Regions from separate parts of the Mesorhizobium sp. WSM3866 genome, predicted to be linked through region 1. Evidence: predicted binding sites of a transcription regulator. Region 1 holds the regulator's gene; each other region holds the start of a gene.
What was found. The regulator PhoB, encoded in region 1, activates phosphate uptake and scavenging genes when phosphate is short. The targets are predictions, from matches to a motif close to TGTCATNNANCTGTCAT.

Region 2: ppk2 (polyphosphate kinase 2) is a predicted target of PhoB. The motif match lies at 2,132-2,148, and genes of this name have one in related genera.
Region 3: CK222_RS05785 (alkaline phosphatase) is a predicted target of PhoB. The motif match lies at 1,123-1,139, and genes of this name have one in related genera.

What each region holds. Positions count from the first base shown of each region.
Region 1 covers NZ_NSGC01000002.1:582,525-587,282, reverse strand. Annotated here, with positions in the region: gene xylF (D-xylose ABC transporter substrate-binding protein) at 1-24, opposite strand, end outside; gene CK222_RS07115 (ROK family protein) at 372-1,607, shown strand; gene phoB (phosphate regulon transcriptional regulator PhoB) at 1,924-2,613, opposite strand; gene phoU (phosphate signaling complex protein PhoU) at 2,633-3,337, opposite strand; gene pstB (phosphate ABC transporter ATP-binding protein PstB) at 3,358-4,161, opposite strand; gene pstA (phosphate ABC transporter permease PstA) at 4,158-4,758, opposite strand, start outside.
Region 2 covers NZ_NSGC01000007.1:236,054-240,811, forward strand. Annotated here, with positions in the region: gene CK222_RS17960 (glycosyl transferase family 90) at 1-896, shown strand, start outside; gene CK222_RS17965 (aldo/keto reductase) at 936-1,979, opposite strand; gene ppk2 (polyphosphate kinase 2) at 2,245-3,165, shown strand; gene CK222_RS17975 (dihydrofolate reductase family protein) at 3,207-3,854, opposite strand; gene hemB (porphobilinogen synthase) at 4,001-4,758, opposite strand, start outside.
Region 3 covers NZ_NSGC01000002.1:321,539-326,296, forward strand. Annotated here, with positions in the region: gene CK222_RS05780 (MFS transporter) at 1-1,074, shown strand, start outside; gene CK222_RS05785 (alkaline phosphatase) at 1,211-2,785, shown strand; gene CK222_RS05790 (hypothetical protein) at 2,884-3,168, opposite strand; gene typA (translational GTPase TypA) at 3,363-4,758, shown strand, end outside.

The DNA.
Region 1 (4,758 bases):
CATGGCGGCTGCGAATCTCTTCATGATATCCTCCCTGCGCCCCTCGCGGCGCGACCCAGATTGGCCCGAAGAGCATGCAAAGGCTTTTTTTCGAGCCTCGAAAAAATACTGATCCAAGGCTAAGGCGCTGTCAACTGCAATTCTGACGGTTTTTGAGGTGTCGCGTACTTTTTTCGAGACCCGTAATAAATAATGACAGTGCCGACCGCTTCTGCCACTATCGCGCAACAGTTCGGAGGAGGCGCAGCCCGCGTCCACCGAAACTTGTAAAAACCGGGACGGTTCGGGTGCCGGCGTCCGGGTGAATCGATCTGGCGCGTCGCCGGGTCCTGTGCATGATCGAGAGGCCGCGCTGACTGGGAGGAGAAAAAATGTCGGTCGGAATCCGCCACGACGATCTGCGCCGGCGCAACCGCGCCATGGTGCTCTCGGCCGTGCGCTGGGCCGGCCAACCGTCGCGCACGGAAATCGCCGCGACCACCGGGCTCAGCCATTCGACCATTTCGGCGATCTCTTCCGACCTGATCCAGGAAGGCATCCTGGCCGAGAGCAAGCCGAGCGAGACCGCGTCTCTGAAGCGCGGCCGGCCACAGGTGGGCCTCGCGCTCAAGCCGGAGGCGGCGGCGGTGGTAACGGTGGTGCTGTCGCTCAATTTCCTCTCGGTCGCCGTTATTGATTATGCGGGCCAGGTCATCGCCGAGGAGCAGCGCCGCCTCGATACGCTCACCATGCCGCGCAACGAGCTGATCGGCGAATGCTTGGCGATCGTGCGGCGCCGGCTGGACGATCCGGACCTCGACGTCGGCAGCGTCGCCCGCATCGCCATGGGCATCCAGGGCATCACCGATTCCCATGCCCGCGCCATGCTGTGGTCGCCGATCACGCCGCTGACCGACATTCCCTTCGCCGACATCCTGGAAAAGGAATTCGGCATTCCGGCCACCATGGAGAACGACTGCAACATGATGGCTGTGGCGCTGCAGTGGCGCGATCCCCACCGCTATCGCGACAATTTCATCGCCATTCTGCTCTCCCACGGCATCGGCATGGGCCTGGTTCTGAAGGGCGAGCTGTTCACCGGCACACATTCTTCCGGCGGCGAGTTCGGCCACATGATCCATCGCCCGGGCGGCGCGCTCTGCCGTTGCGGACGCCGCGGCTGCGTCGAGGCCTATGCCGGCAACTACGCCATCTGGCGCAGCGCCATGAAGATGAGCGAGGACGCCGAGCCGGTCGATGTCGGCGACGCCGACATGCGGGCGCTCGCCGCCAAGGCGCGCGAGACGGATGGCCCGGAGCGCGAGGCCTATCGCCGGGCCGGCGAGGCGCTGGGCTTCGGCCTTGGCAGCCTGTTCGCGCTGATCGACCCGGCGCCGGTCGCCATGGTCGGCGTCAGCGCCGCCGCCTTTGACCTGATCGAGCCGGCGCTGCGCGAGGCGATCGGCCAGACCGCCGGAGGCCAGCATTCAAACTCGATCTCCTTCGATACCGAGCCGAACGAATTGCCGCTGATCCGCGAAGGCTGCGCCGTGCGCGCGCTGACCTTCGTCGACCAGGAGATTTTCGCCCCGGGCGTGCAGGCAAGAGCGGGCAAGAACGTGGCCTGAGCAGCTTCGATAGCGATCGTTGGCTTCTGTGCGTCCTGCAGACGCCGGAGATTAGCGAAGGCCCCGCAGCTTCGTCATTCCAGGGCGGAGCAGGAGCGAAGCTCCGTCGCGGAGACCCTGGAATCCATGCCATTACCTCAATCGTCGGATGAGCGGAGCAGAATTTCTGCACCGCCGCGGCGCGTGGAAGTCGCGTGGATCGTCGGGTCTGCGCCGCGTCGCGACGCTTCGTGCTCCGCCCGTGGACGGCGAAGCACCAGCGTCTCGATAACCCGCCAGCGCAGATAGAACCCGTCAGACCTTCGGTGCCCTGGATCTAATCTTCCCTGATCGCGTAGCCCGCCCCACGGATGGTACGTATGACGTCCGGCATCCGGCCGTTGTTGACCGCCTTGCGCAGGCGTCCGACATGCACGTCCACGGTGCGCTCGTCGATATAGATCGTCTCACCCCATACATTGTCGAGCAGCTGGCTGCGTGAGAACACCCGGCCGGGATGCCGCATCATGAATTCCAGCAGCCTGAACTCGGTCGGGCCGAGCCGGATCTCGCTCTTCTTGCGGTAGACGCGATGCGATTCGCGATCGAGCACGATGTCGCCGACCTTGAGCACGCTGGACAGCACCTCCGGCTTGGCGCGGCGCAGCAGCGCCTTGACCCTGGCCATGAATTCCGGCGTCGAGAACGGCTTGACCAGATAGTCGTCGGCGCCGGTCGAGAGGCCGCGCACCCTGTCGCTTTCCTCGCCGCGCGCGGTCAGCATGATGATCGGCAGGCGTTCGGTCTCGGGCCGCATCCTGAGGCGCCGGCAAAGCTCGATGCCGGACACCGCCGGCACCATCCAGTCGAGCACCAGAAGGTCGGGCACATTCTCCTGCAGGCGGATCTCGGCCTCGTCGCCGCGCGTCACCACCTCGACCTGATAGCCCTCGGATTCGAGGTTGTAGCGGAGCAGCACCCCCAGCGGTTCCTCGTCCTCCACCACCATGATGCGTGGCGCGATCATATAGCAGGCACCTTCGCGGTCAGGCCGCCGGCGCCGACATCGTCGTCTCGTCCTGCTTAGGACGATTCGCGGGCAATTGCGTGCCGGTCAGCACATAGTAGGCGTTCTCGGCGATGTTGGTGACGTGGTCGCCGATGCGCTCCAGATTCTTGGCGCAGAACAACAGATGCGTGCAAGCCGTGATGTTGCGCGGATCCTCCATCATGTAGGTCAGGAGCTCGCGGAAGACGGCGGTGTATTTGACGTCGATGCGCTCGTCGTCGTTGCGGAGCTTGGCGAGCGCCGTGGCGTCGCCGGCCGCGTATTCCTCGATCACGCCCTGCACCTGGATCAGCACCAGCTGCGCCATCGAATCGATGGAGTGCGAAAGGTCGCGCGGCGCGGCGCTGACGCCGACCGAGCCGACGCGCTTAGCGATGTTCTTGGCAAGGTCGCCAATGCGCTCGAGATCGCCGGCCATGCGGATGGCGCCAACGACGCTGCGCAGGTCGTCGGCCATCGGCTGGCGTTTGGCAATCAGCGTGATGGCGCGATCGTCGAGCTCGCGTTGGCGCGCGTCCATGATGGCATCGTCGGAGACCACGCGCTGCGCCAGCGCGTTGTCGGAATTCAGCAGAGCCTTGGTCGACGCGCCGACCATCGAGCCGGCAAGATCGCCCATGTCGCGGATGAGCTGGCTGATCTGCCTCAGATCCTCGTCGAAGGAAGCGACCGTATGGGCCATGGTTATGTCCTCGTATGAACTCAGCCGAAGCGGCCGGTGATGTAGTCCTGCGTGCGCTTCTCGCGGGGCGAGGTGAAAATCTTTTCGGTCCGGTCGAATTCGATCAGCTCGCCGAGATACATGAACGCCGTCTGCCGCGAGACGCGCGCCGCCTGCTGCATGTTGTGGGTGACGATCACGATCGTGTAGTCGGCCTGCAGCTCGTCGATCAGCTCCTCGATCTTGGCGGTCGAGAGCGGATCGAGCGCCGATGCCGGCTCGTCGAGCAGGATGACCTCCGGCTTCACCGCCACCGTGCGGGCGATGCAGAGCCGCTGCTGCTGGCCGCCCGAAAGGCTCTGGCCACTGGCGTTGAGCTTGTCCTTGACCTCGTTCCACAGCGCGGCGCGCTTCAGCGCCTGTTCGACGCGATTGTCCATCTCGGCCTTGCTGATCTTCTCATACAGCCTGACGCCGAAGGCGATGTTCTCGTAGATCGACATCGGGAACGGCGTCGGCTTCTGGAACACCATGCCGATCTTGGTCCTGAGCAGGTTGAGGTCCTGCGAACGGTCGAGGATGTTCTTGCCGTCGAGCAGCACCTGGCCTTCGGCGCTCTGCTTCGGGTAGAGCTCGTAGATGCGGTTGAGCACGCGCAGCAGCGTCGACTTTCCGCAGCCCGAAGGTCCGATGAAGGCGGTGACGCTGCGCTCGGGCAGCGACAGGTTGATGTCCTTCAGCGCCTTCGACTGGCCATAGTAGAAGTTGAGGTTCTTGACTTCGATCTTGGCCTTCTCGGCGGTCGTCTCGGCTACGTTCAGGTCGGTGGACAACATCGGTTTCATCTGTCCTCTCTGCGTCCGGTAAGGCTGCGGGCGAAGATGCTCAGCCCGAGAACCGTCAGGGTGATTATCAGTGCGCCCGTCCAGGCCAGTTGCTGCCATTCCTCATAAGGGCTCAGCGCAAACTGGAAGATGGTCACCGGCAGGCTGGCCATCGGCGCGTTGAGATTGCTCGACCAGAACTGGTTGTTGAGCGCGGTGAAGAGCAGCGGCGCCGTCTCGCCCGAAATCCGGGCGATCGCCAGCAATATACCGGTGACGATGCCGGACAGTGCGGCGCGATAGGCGACCGAGCGGATCACCACCCAGCGCGGCGCGCCGATGGCGGTGCCGGCCTCGCGCAGCGCGTTGGGCACAAGGTTCAGCATGTCCTCGGTGGTGCGCACGACGACGGGGATCACCAGGATCGACAGCGCCACCGCGCCGGCGATCGCCGAGAAATGACCCAACGGCCGCACCATCAGCTCGTAGACGAACAGGCCGACAATGATCGATGGCGCCGACAACAGGATGTCGTTGATGAAGCGCACCACCGTCGTGAGGCGCGAGAAGCGCCCGTACTCGGCCATATAGGTGCCGGCGAGCACGCCGATCGGCGTG
Region 2 (4,758 bases), on a different contig from region 1:
CTCTCTTTCGCCAGCGGCTTGCGCGCCGGCTGGAGCAGGCACGGCTCTCCAGCAAAACGGTCCGTGATCGGGTCAACTACTACAACCGGCTCGACCATAGCTTCGTGCCGAGCGCGGCGGCGGTGCCCGCCAGTCAAATACCCAAGTTCGGGAGCATGTACTATTACGACCTGAAGGAGTTCGCCCGCTACTTCGATCGCCACCTGCTCATCGATCTCGAGTTCGGCGACGTCGTCGACGTTCCGGCGGTGCCATCAATCGTCAAGGATCGCCCGATCCGCAACGACAACGGCAACGCCGTGATCATGAAGCTCGACAAGTTCCGCCATTTCAACATGCCAAAGGACAATCTGTCCTTCGCCGACAAGCGCCCGATGGCGGTCTGGCGCGGTCATTTCAACAATCCGATCCGCAAACGGTTCGTCGATGCCGTGCGCGACCTGCCGTCTTGCGATGCCGGCTCGCCCAAGCCAAGCGCCCCGGAGAACTATCGCAAGCCGTATCTCACGATCGCGCAGCAGCGGCAGTTCCGCTACATCGTCTCGCTGGAAGGCAATGACGTGGCGACGAACCTCAAGTGGATCATGAGCTCGAATTCGCTCTGCCTGATGCCGCCGCCGACCTACGAAACCTGGTTCGCCGAGGCTGAGCTCGAGGCCGATGTCCACTACGTGCCTCTGGCGTCGGATTTTTCGGACGTCGCCGACAAGATCGCCTATTTCGAAAAACACCCGGCGGAAGCCCAACGCATCATAACGGCAGCCAACGCCTATTGCCGCCGGTTCAGCAACGAAAAGGACGAGCGGGCGGTATCGCTGCTCGTCCTCTACAAATATTTCGTGCTCAGCGGCCAGATCGAACCCGACCCGGAGGTCTGGCGTTTTATCGCCGGCTGACCTCCGCGCGTTTTCGGGTGCGGAGCACGGCGCGGATTCTTAGATATCGCTGCGGTCGAGCACCAGGTCGGCGGGGCCGAACCGGTTCTTGGCGGTGAGCTGCTGGTGCCAGTAGGGATAAAGCACCGGCGGGCGGCTGACGTCGTCGAGGCGCAGGCGCTCGTCCAGGGACAGCGTCAGGCTGGCCGCGGCGAGGTTGTCCTTGAGTTGGGCTTCGTTGCGGGCGCCGATCACCAGCGAAGAAACGGCCGGGCGGCCGAGCAGCCAGGCAAGCGCCACCTGTGCCGCCGAAACGCCGCGCGCCTTGCCGATTTCGACCAGAACGTCGACGATCCGCCACAACCTTCCCTCGTCCCGGATCGGCGGTTCGGACCAGCCGCCAAGCTGGCGGGCCGTCGGGCTGTCGCGACGGTATTTGCCCGACAGCAGGCCGCCGGCCAGCGGGCTCCACACCAGCACGCCAAGACCCTGGTCGACCGAGATCGGCAGCAACTCGTACTCCGCCTCGCGCGCTTCCAGCGTGTAGTGGATCTGCTGCGTGACGAAGCGCGGCTGATGATGGCTGTCGCTGATCGAGAGCGCCTTCATCACCTGCCAGCCCGAATAATTGGAACAGCCGACATAACGGATCTTGCCCTGGCTGACCAAAGTGTCGAGCGCAGCGATCGTTTCCTCCAGCGGCGTGACCCCATCCCACTCATGCAGGAAATAGATGTCGATGACGTCGGTCTTGAGCCGCTTCAGGCTCCGCTCGCATTCCCGGATCAGGTGATGGCGCGACAGGCCTTCGTCGTTGGGGCCGTTTCCGATCCGCATGCGCGCCTTGGAGGCGATGAGCACATCGTTCTTGCGCTTGCCGCCGAGCGCCTCGCCGACGATCTCCTCCGACAGGCCGTTCGAATACACGTTGGCGCTGTCGATGAGATTGATGCCGGCATCGATGCAGGTATCGATGATGCGGCTCGCCTCCGAGAGATCGGATTTGCCGACGGCGGCGAACGGGCCCGTCCCGCCGAAGGTCATCGTGCCAAGGGTCAATGTCGAAACCTTCAGGCCGGAACGGCCAAGCGTGCGGTATTCCATGTCAGGTCCTTGCGATTTGTTTTGAAGAGGCGCGCCGTCGCGGGCGCCGGGAAGAGGCGAAAGTATTTGTAGGACAATTCGGGCGGCTTGTCGCCCCGCCATCGATACGGGCCGATCACATATCGGCTGGTCCAGCGTTGCCGGCTCCTGCTCGCAATAAAACCGTCATTGCGCGTCTGTATCTCAGTCGGCTTACGGAGTTGTGTTTCCGGCCGCGGCCGGAGCGCATCCGAGGCGAAAGTGGCTGACAGGCAGGAGCTGCGCAATGAACGAGGTCAAGACGAATTCCGGAGCCAAGGACTGGCTGGAAGCCGAACTCGAGGACACGCTCGACGAGGACTATGAGCTGGAGATTTCCGAGCCCGCGCTCTCGCTTGAGATCGCCAGGATCTACAAGAAGTCGCATCCGCCCTCCATCGAGCGGACGACCTATTTCCGCGAGCTGCTGCGTCTGCAGTCGGAGCTCATCAAGCTGCAGTCCTGGGTTGCCTACCACAAGAAGAAGCTGGTGGTGATCTTCGAGGGACGCGACTCGGCCGGCAAGGGCGGCGTCATCAAGCGCATCACCCAGCGCCTCAATCCGCGCATCTGCCGCGTCGTCGCGCTGCCGGCGCCGACCGAGCGTGAAAGATCGCAATGGTATTTCCAGCGCTACGTGCCGCATCTGCCGGCGGGCGGCGAGATCGTGCTGTTCGACCGCTCCTGGTACAACCGATCGGGCGTCGAGCAGGTGATGGGCTTTGCCAATGCGGATCAGGTCGAAGAGTTTTTCCGCGACGTGCCGGAATTCGAACGCATGCTGGTGCGCTCCGGCATCACGCTGGTGAAATACTGGTTCTCGATTACCGACGAGGAGCAGCAGATGCGCTTTTTGATGCGCATCCACGATCCGATGAAGCAGTGGAAGCTGTCGCCGATGGACCTGCAGTCGCGCGTGCGCTGGGAACAATACACCAAAGCCAAGGAAGAGACCTTCGCCCGTACCAACATCAAGGAAGCGCCGTGGTTCATTGTCGAAGGCAACGACAAGAAGCGGGCCCGACTGAACTGCATCGATCACCTGCTGCAGCAAATGCCTTACGAAGACGTGCCGCATGAGGAGATCACGCTGCCGGAGCGCGTCTTCAACCCGGCCTACGAGCGCCAGGTGCTGCCGCGCGCGCTTTATGTGCCGGAAAAGTATTGAGCACTTCCGCATCTCCCACAGGGGAGAAGGGGGAGCCTAGCTTACGCGCGCCCGATCATCACATGCGTCGCGTCGGCGGTCGCGACCTGGCTGGTGCAGCGGTAGCCGAGCTTCGGCATGTCCAGCCCGGCGAAAAGATGCTCGCCGGAGCCGAGCAGGATCGGCGAGATCGCGAGATGCATCTCGTCGATCAGGCTTTCCTTCAGATATTGCCGGATCGTGGCGACGCCGCCGCCGACCCGCACATCCTTGTCCTTGGCGGCCGTCTTCGCCTGTTCGAGCGCCGAATGGATGCCGTCGGTGACGAAGTAAAACGTCGTGCCGCCTTCCATTAAGATCGGCGCCCGCTTGTGATGGGTGAGCACGAAGACCGGCACGTGATAGGGCGGGTTGTCGCCCCACCAGCCTTTCCAGCTCTCGTCCGGCCATTCGCCGCGGACCGGCCCGAACATGTTGCGGCCAAGGATCCAGGCGCCGACATTCTCAAAACTGCGCGCGGCGAAGCTGTCGTCGCTGCCGGTGGTGCCGCCGTCTTTGCCGATCACCATCTCACGAAAGGTGCGCGTGCCGATCATCCATTTATGCAGTCCTTCGCCGCCGACGCCGAGCGGGCTTTCGAGAGTCTGATCGGGGCCGGCGCCGTAACCGTCCAGCGACAGGGTGAAAGCGTTGACGCGCAGCTTTGACATGATCGCCTCGTGAACTAGTTGCATTTTGCAAGCAGTCATGGAGTAGCTTAACTGATTGCATTATGCAAGCGGAATTTTCCGGCGAGCGATCAACTCGTCGGGCGGCGCCCAGGTGACGCGGCGAGAATTTAAAATTGCGCCTGGGCCTAGCCCCTCAGCATCTCCGCAACGGTCGGCGCGAAATAGGTGAGGACACCGTCGCAGCCGGCTCGCTTGAGCGCGAGAAGCGATTCCAGCATCGCCTTTTCGCCGTCGATCCAGCCATTGGCGCTGGCCGCCTTGATCATCGAATATTCGCCCGACACCTGGTAGGCGAAGGTCGGCATCTGGAACTCGTCCTTCAGCCGGCGGATGATGTCAAGATAGGGCAGCCCAGGCTTCACCATCAGCATGTCGGCGCCTTCGGCCAGATCCTGCTCGGCCTCGCGCACGGCTTCATCGGAATTCGCGTGGTCGATATAATAGGTCTTCTTGTCGCCTTTGAGCAGGCCGGCGGTGCCGACAGCCTCGCGATAGGGGCCGTAGAAGGCCGAGGCGAATTTCGTCGCATAGGACATGATCGCCACGTCCTGGAAGCCGTTGGCGTCCAGCGCGTCGCGGATCGCGCCGATACGGCCGTCCATCATGTCGGACGGCGCGATGATGTCCGCGCCGGCGGCTGCCTGGATGACGGCCGCGGCCGTGACCTGCTCGACGGTTTCGTCATTGACGATGATGCCGTCGCGCAGGATGCCGTCATGGCCATGGCTGGTGAACGGATCGAGCGCTGCGTCGGTAATGATGCCGATCTCCGGCACCGCATCCTTGATGGCGCGGGTGGCTCGGTTGATGACATTGTCGGGATCGAGGATATGCGAGCCCGTCTGGTCGCGCAGCGAAAGCTCGATGTTGGGGAAAGTCGCGA
Region 3 (4,758 bases), 260 kb from region 1:
GCGGCGTTGATGGAGCGGATCGGGCTACGCCGCACGCTGCTTGCCGCGCTGCTGATCATGTCGGGTTCCACAGCGCTCAGCCTGCTGATGACCAAGCCGTGGCATCTGCTGCTCACATGGGGGGTATTTTCGGGCATCGGCTCGGGCGCGGTCGCCACCGTGCTCGGCGCCACCATCGTCAATCGCTGGTTCAAGACCAATCGCGGCCTGGTGATGGGGCTGATGTCCGCCTCGAGCGCGACCGGCCTGCTGGTGTTCCTGCCGCTGCTCGCCTCGTTGGCTCAGTCGGGAGGTTGGAAGCCGGTCGCCGTTGCCATCGCCATTGCCACGGCGGCTCTCGTGCCGCTGGTCTTTCTGCTGGTGCCGGAGCGCCCGGCTTCCATCGGCCAGGTGCGTTATGGCGCCGATGCCGACGACGTGCCGCCGGTGTCGCCGGCCGCGCAAGGCAATTTCCTGGCGCATACGCTGAACACGTTGCGCCGTGCCGCGGGAACCAGGGTGTTCTGGTACCTGTTCGCCACATTCTTCGTCTGCGGTTTCACCACAAACGGCCTCGTCGGCACGCACCTCATCGCCTTTTGCGGCGACATGGGCATCGGCGAGGTGCAGGCAGCCGGGCTGTTGTCGATGATGGGCATCTTCGACCTGATCGGCACGACGCTGTCCGGCTGGCTCACCGACCGTTTCGATCCGCGCAAGCTGCTTGGCGTCTATTATGCCGTGCGCGGCCTGTCGCTGATCTATCTGCCCTATTCCGGCTTCTCGGCCGTCAGCCTGATCATCTTCGCCGTGCTATATGGGCTCGACTGGATCGCCACCGTGCCGCCGACGCTCAGGCTCGCCAACGAAGCTTTCGGCGACCGCAGCGGCCCGATCGTGTTCGGCTGGATCGTCGCCGGCCACCAAGTGGGCGCCGCGGCGGCGGCGGCCTTCGGCGGCACGATGCGCGAATTGCAGGGCAATTACGAGCTTGCCTTCCTGATCGCCGGCATGACCGGCATAGCCGCGGCCTGTATTTCGCTCTTGATCAACACGAGCAAGCCGGCTTTTGAGCCGGAACCGCAGGCGGCGTAAGCGCGACTTCCCCTTCTCCCGCAAGGGGAGAAGGGGAGAGCTGTGACCTGTTATCAAAATTTCATGGTTCCGATATGCGCCTGAAACATTGAGGCCGGAGGTTGGCGGTCCCGTTCAACGCCATCCGGAGACAGCCATGAACAAGCTCTCGTTAACCCGCCGCGCTTTCGTCACCTCGGCCAGCGCCTTTGGCCTAGTCGGCGCCTCCGGACTCGCGTTGCCTTACTATTCGCGCGCCAATCAGCGCCCGGCCTTCACCCACGGCGTCCAGTCCGGCGATGTCGACGCCACCTCCGGCATGGTCTGGACCCGCACCGACCGGCCGGCGCGCGTGATGTACGAAGTGTCGACCACCGAAAGCTTCGCCGACGCCGTCAGGCTGGCGCCGCTCGATACCTCGCCCGCCAGCGACTATACGGTGAAGCGGCTGCTCACCGACCTCGCCGCCGACCAGGACATTTTCTACCGGATGACGGCCGCCGATCTTTCCGACATCAACGCCGTCTCCGAGCCGATCGTCGGCCGTTTCCGCACCGCGCCGGCGTCGAAGCGCGACGTGCGCTTCGCGTGGTCGGGCGACACCGCCGGCCAGGGCTGGGGCATCGACGAGACCGGCATGAAGACGTACTCCACCATCGCCAAGCACACGCCTGACTTCTTCCTCCATTCCGGCGACACGATCTATGCCGACGGCGCCATGAAGGACGAGGTCGACCTGCCCGGCGGCGGCAAGTGGAAGAACGTCGTCATGATCGACGGCAAGCGCAAGGTTGCCGAAACGCTGGACGAGTATCGCGACCAGTGGAAGTACAACATGATGGACAAGCACGTGCTCGCGCTCAGCGCCATCTGCCCGACCTTCTACCAGTGGGACGACCACGAGGTGGTGAACAACTGGTCGGATTCGAAGGACCTGACGACCGACAACCGCTACACGGAAAAATCCATCCCTGTGCTGGCGGCCCGCGCGGCGCGCGCCTTCCATGAGATGACGACCATCCGCTACGAACCTTCGGAACCGGGACGCGTCTATCGCAAGATCGCCCACGGGCCGCTGCTCGACGTGTTCTTCCTCGACATGCGCTCCTATCGCGGCCCGAACGGCCCCGACATGGAGGACACGCTGACGCCGAAGTCGCGCATGCTCGGCGAGCAGCAGACGCAGTGGCTGAAGCGCGAGCTGGCGAATTCCAAGGCGACCTGGAAGATCATCGCCGCCGACATGCCGCTCGGCCTCGTCGTCTGGAACGACGCGGCCAAAAAGGCCGGAGCCGAGGCGGTCAGCAACGGCGACAATGGCACGCCAAAAGGCCGCGAGCTCGAGTTCGCCGACCTGCTGCGCTACATCAAGAACGCCGGCATCACCAACACGGTGTGGCTGACCGCCGACGTCCACTATACGGCGGCGCATTACTACAATCCGGACAAGGCGCAGTTCCAGGATTTCAACCCGTTCTGGGAATTCGTCTCCGGCCCGATCCACGCCGGCACCTTCGGTCCCAACGATCTCGACATGACCTTCGGGCCCGAGCTGAAGTTCATCAAGGCGCCGAGCGCCGAGCAGGGCCAGAACCTGCCGCCATCAGCGGGCCTGCAGTTCTTCGGCCTGGTCGACATTTCCGGCGCCACCGAGCAACTAACGGTGCGGCTGATGGATCGCGACGACAACGAGCTCTACAAGGTCACGCTCGATCCGGTGCGGTCGGCTTAGGGTCGGCGCCAGGCAACCCTCTCTGTCCTGCCGGACTGTCCGTCACGGCAGAGGAGGGTGTGCCGGAGTGCTACCTTTGTCAGGTAGCCGTCGCAATATTAATCCGGATAGCAGGTCGCGGGAATGTTCGGCCAGACGGCGGTGTCGCAGTTGGCTGCCTTCTGGCGCTGCTTGAATGCGGCGCTGACCGGGCCGGTGACGATCGGGTCGACCCCGTCCGGGGCGTCGGCAAACATCTGCTGCGCGGTTTTGGCATCAGGGGGCGAGGGGTCAGCTTCTCTCAGGGCAGCCGCCGACTGTGCGGCGCCAGCCGCAACAAGCACGCCAAGCGCTGCCCCCGCGAAAACCGGACGCAATCTGGACATCTGATCGGTCATGAACATGAAATTGCCCGGCCCCTCAAAGGTTCCGCCTTGGTTAACAGAATCATTTCACACCAAGACGTTTAAGAATCAGTGACCATTTATTTGGGGCGGGGCCTCCCCTTTCGCAATTGCGAAAAACCTTGTATGAGCCGCCCAACCGAAAAAGGCGGCGCTTTCGGGCCTGCTGCCTGCAACGCTCCCGAGACCAGACAATGAACCTCCGCAATATCGCGATCATCGCGCATGTCGACCATGGAAAAACCACGCTCGTCGACCAACTCCTGAAACAGTCCGGCGCCTTCCGCGAAAACCAGCGCGTCGCCGAGCGCGCCATGGACTCCAACGACCTCGAAAAAGAACGCGGCATCACCATCCTGGCCAAGGCGACCTCGGTCGATTGGAAGGGCACCCGCATCAATATCGTCGACACGCCCGGACACGCCGACTTCGGCGGCGAGGTCGAGCGCATCCTGTCGATGGTGGATTCGGCGATCGTGCTCGTCGACGCCGCCGAAGGGCCGATGCCGCAGACCAAGTTCGTCGTCGGCAAGGCGCTGAAGGTAGGTCTGCGGCCGATCGTCGTCATCAACAAGATCGACCGGCCGGACGCCCGTCACATCGAGGTGGTCAACGAGGTGTTCGACCTGTTCGCGGCGCTCGATGCGACCGACGAACAGCTCGACTTCCCGATCCTCTACGGCTCGGGCCGCGACGGCTGGGTCTCGGAAAATCCTGAAGGCCCGAAAGACCAGGGCCTTGCGCCGCTGTTCGATCTCGTCGTCAAGCATGTGCCCGCGCCGACGGTGCATCCCGGTCCGTTCCGCATGATCGGTACGATCCTCGAAGCCAATCCGTTCCTCGGCCGCATCATCACCGGCCGCATCGAGTCCGGTTCGCTGAAGCCCAACCAGGCGGTCAAGGTGCTGCACCATGACGGCACGCAGATCGAGACCGGACGAATCTCGAAAATCCTCGCCTTCCGCGGGCTCGAGCGCCAGCCGATCGAGGAAGCCCAGGCGGGCGACATCGTCGCCATCGCCGGCCTGTCGAAGGGCACCGTCGCCGACACCTTCTGCGATCCGAGCGTGAGCGAGCCGCTGCATGCGCAGCCTATCGACCCGCCGACGGTGACCATGTCCTTCCTCGTCAACGACAGTCCGCTTGCCGGCACCGAGGGCGACAAGGTGACCAGCCGCGTCATCCGCGACCGGTTGCTGCGCGAGGCCGAAGGCAATGTGGCGCTCAAGATCGAGGAATCGCCGGAGAAGGATTCCTTCTTCGTCTCCGGTCGCGGCGAGTTGCAGCTTGCCGTGCTGATCGAGACGATGCGCCGCGAAGGCTTCGAGATCGCCGTGTCGCGCCCGCGGGTCGTCATGCAGAAGGGCGATGACGGCCAGTTGCTGGAGCCGGTCGAGGAAGTCGTCATCGACGTCGACGAGGAGCACGCCGGCGTGGTCGTGCAGAAGATGTCGGAACGCAAGGCCGAGATGGTCGAGCTGCGCCCCTCCGGCGGCAACCGCCAGCGCCTTGTCTTCCATGCGCCGACCCGCGGCCTGATCGGCTATCAGTCGGAACTGTTGACCGACACGCGCGGCACCGCCGTGATGA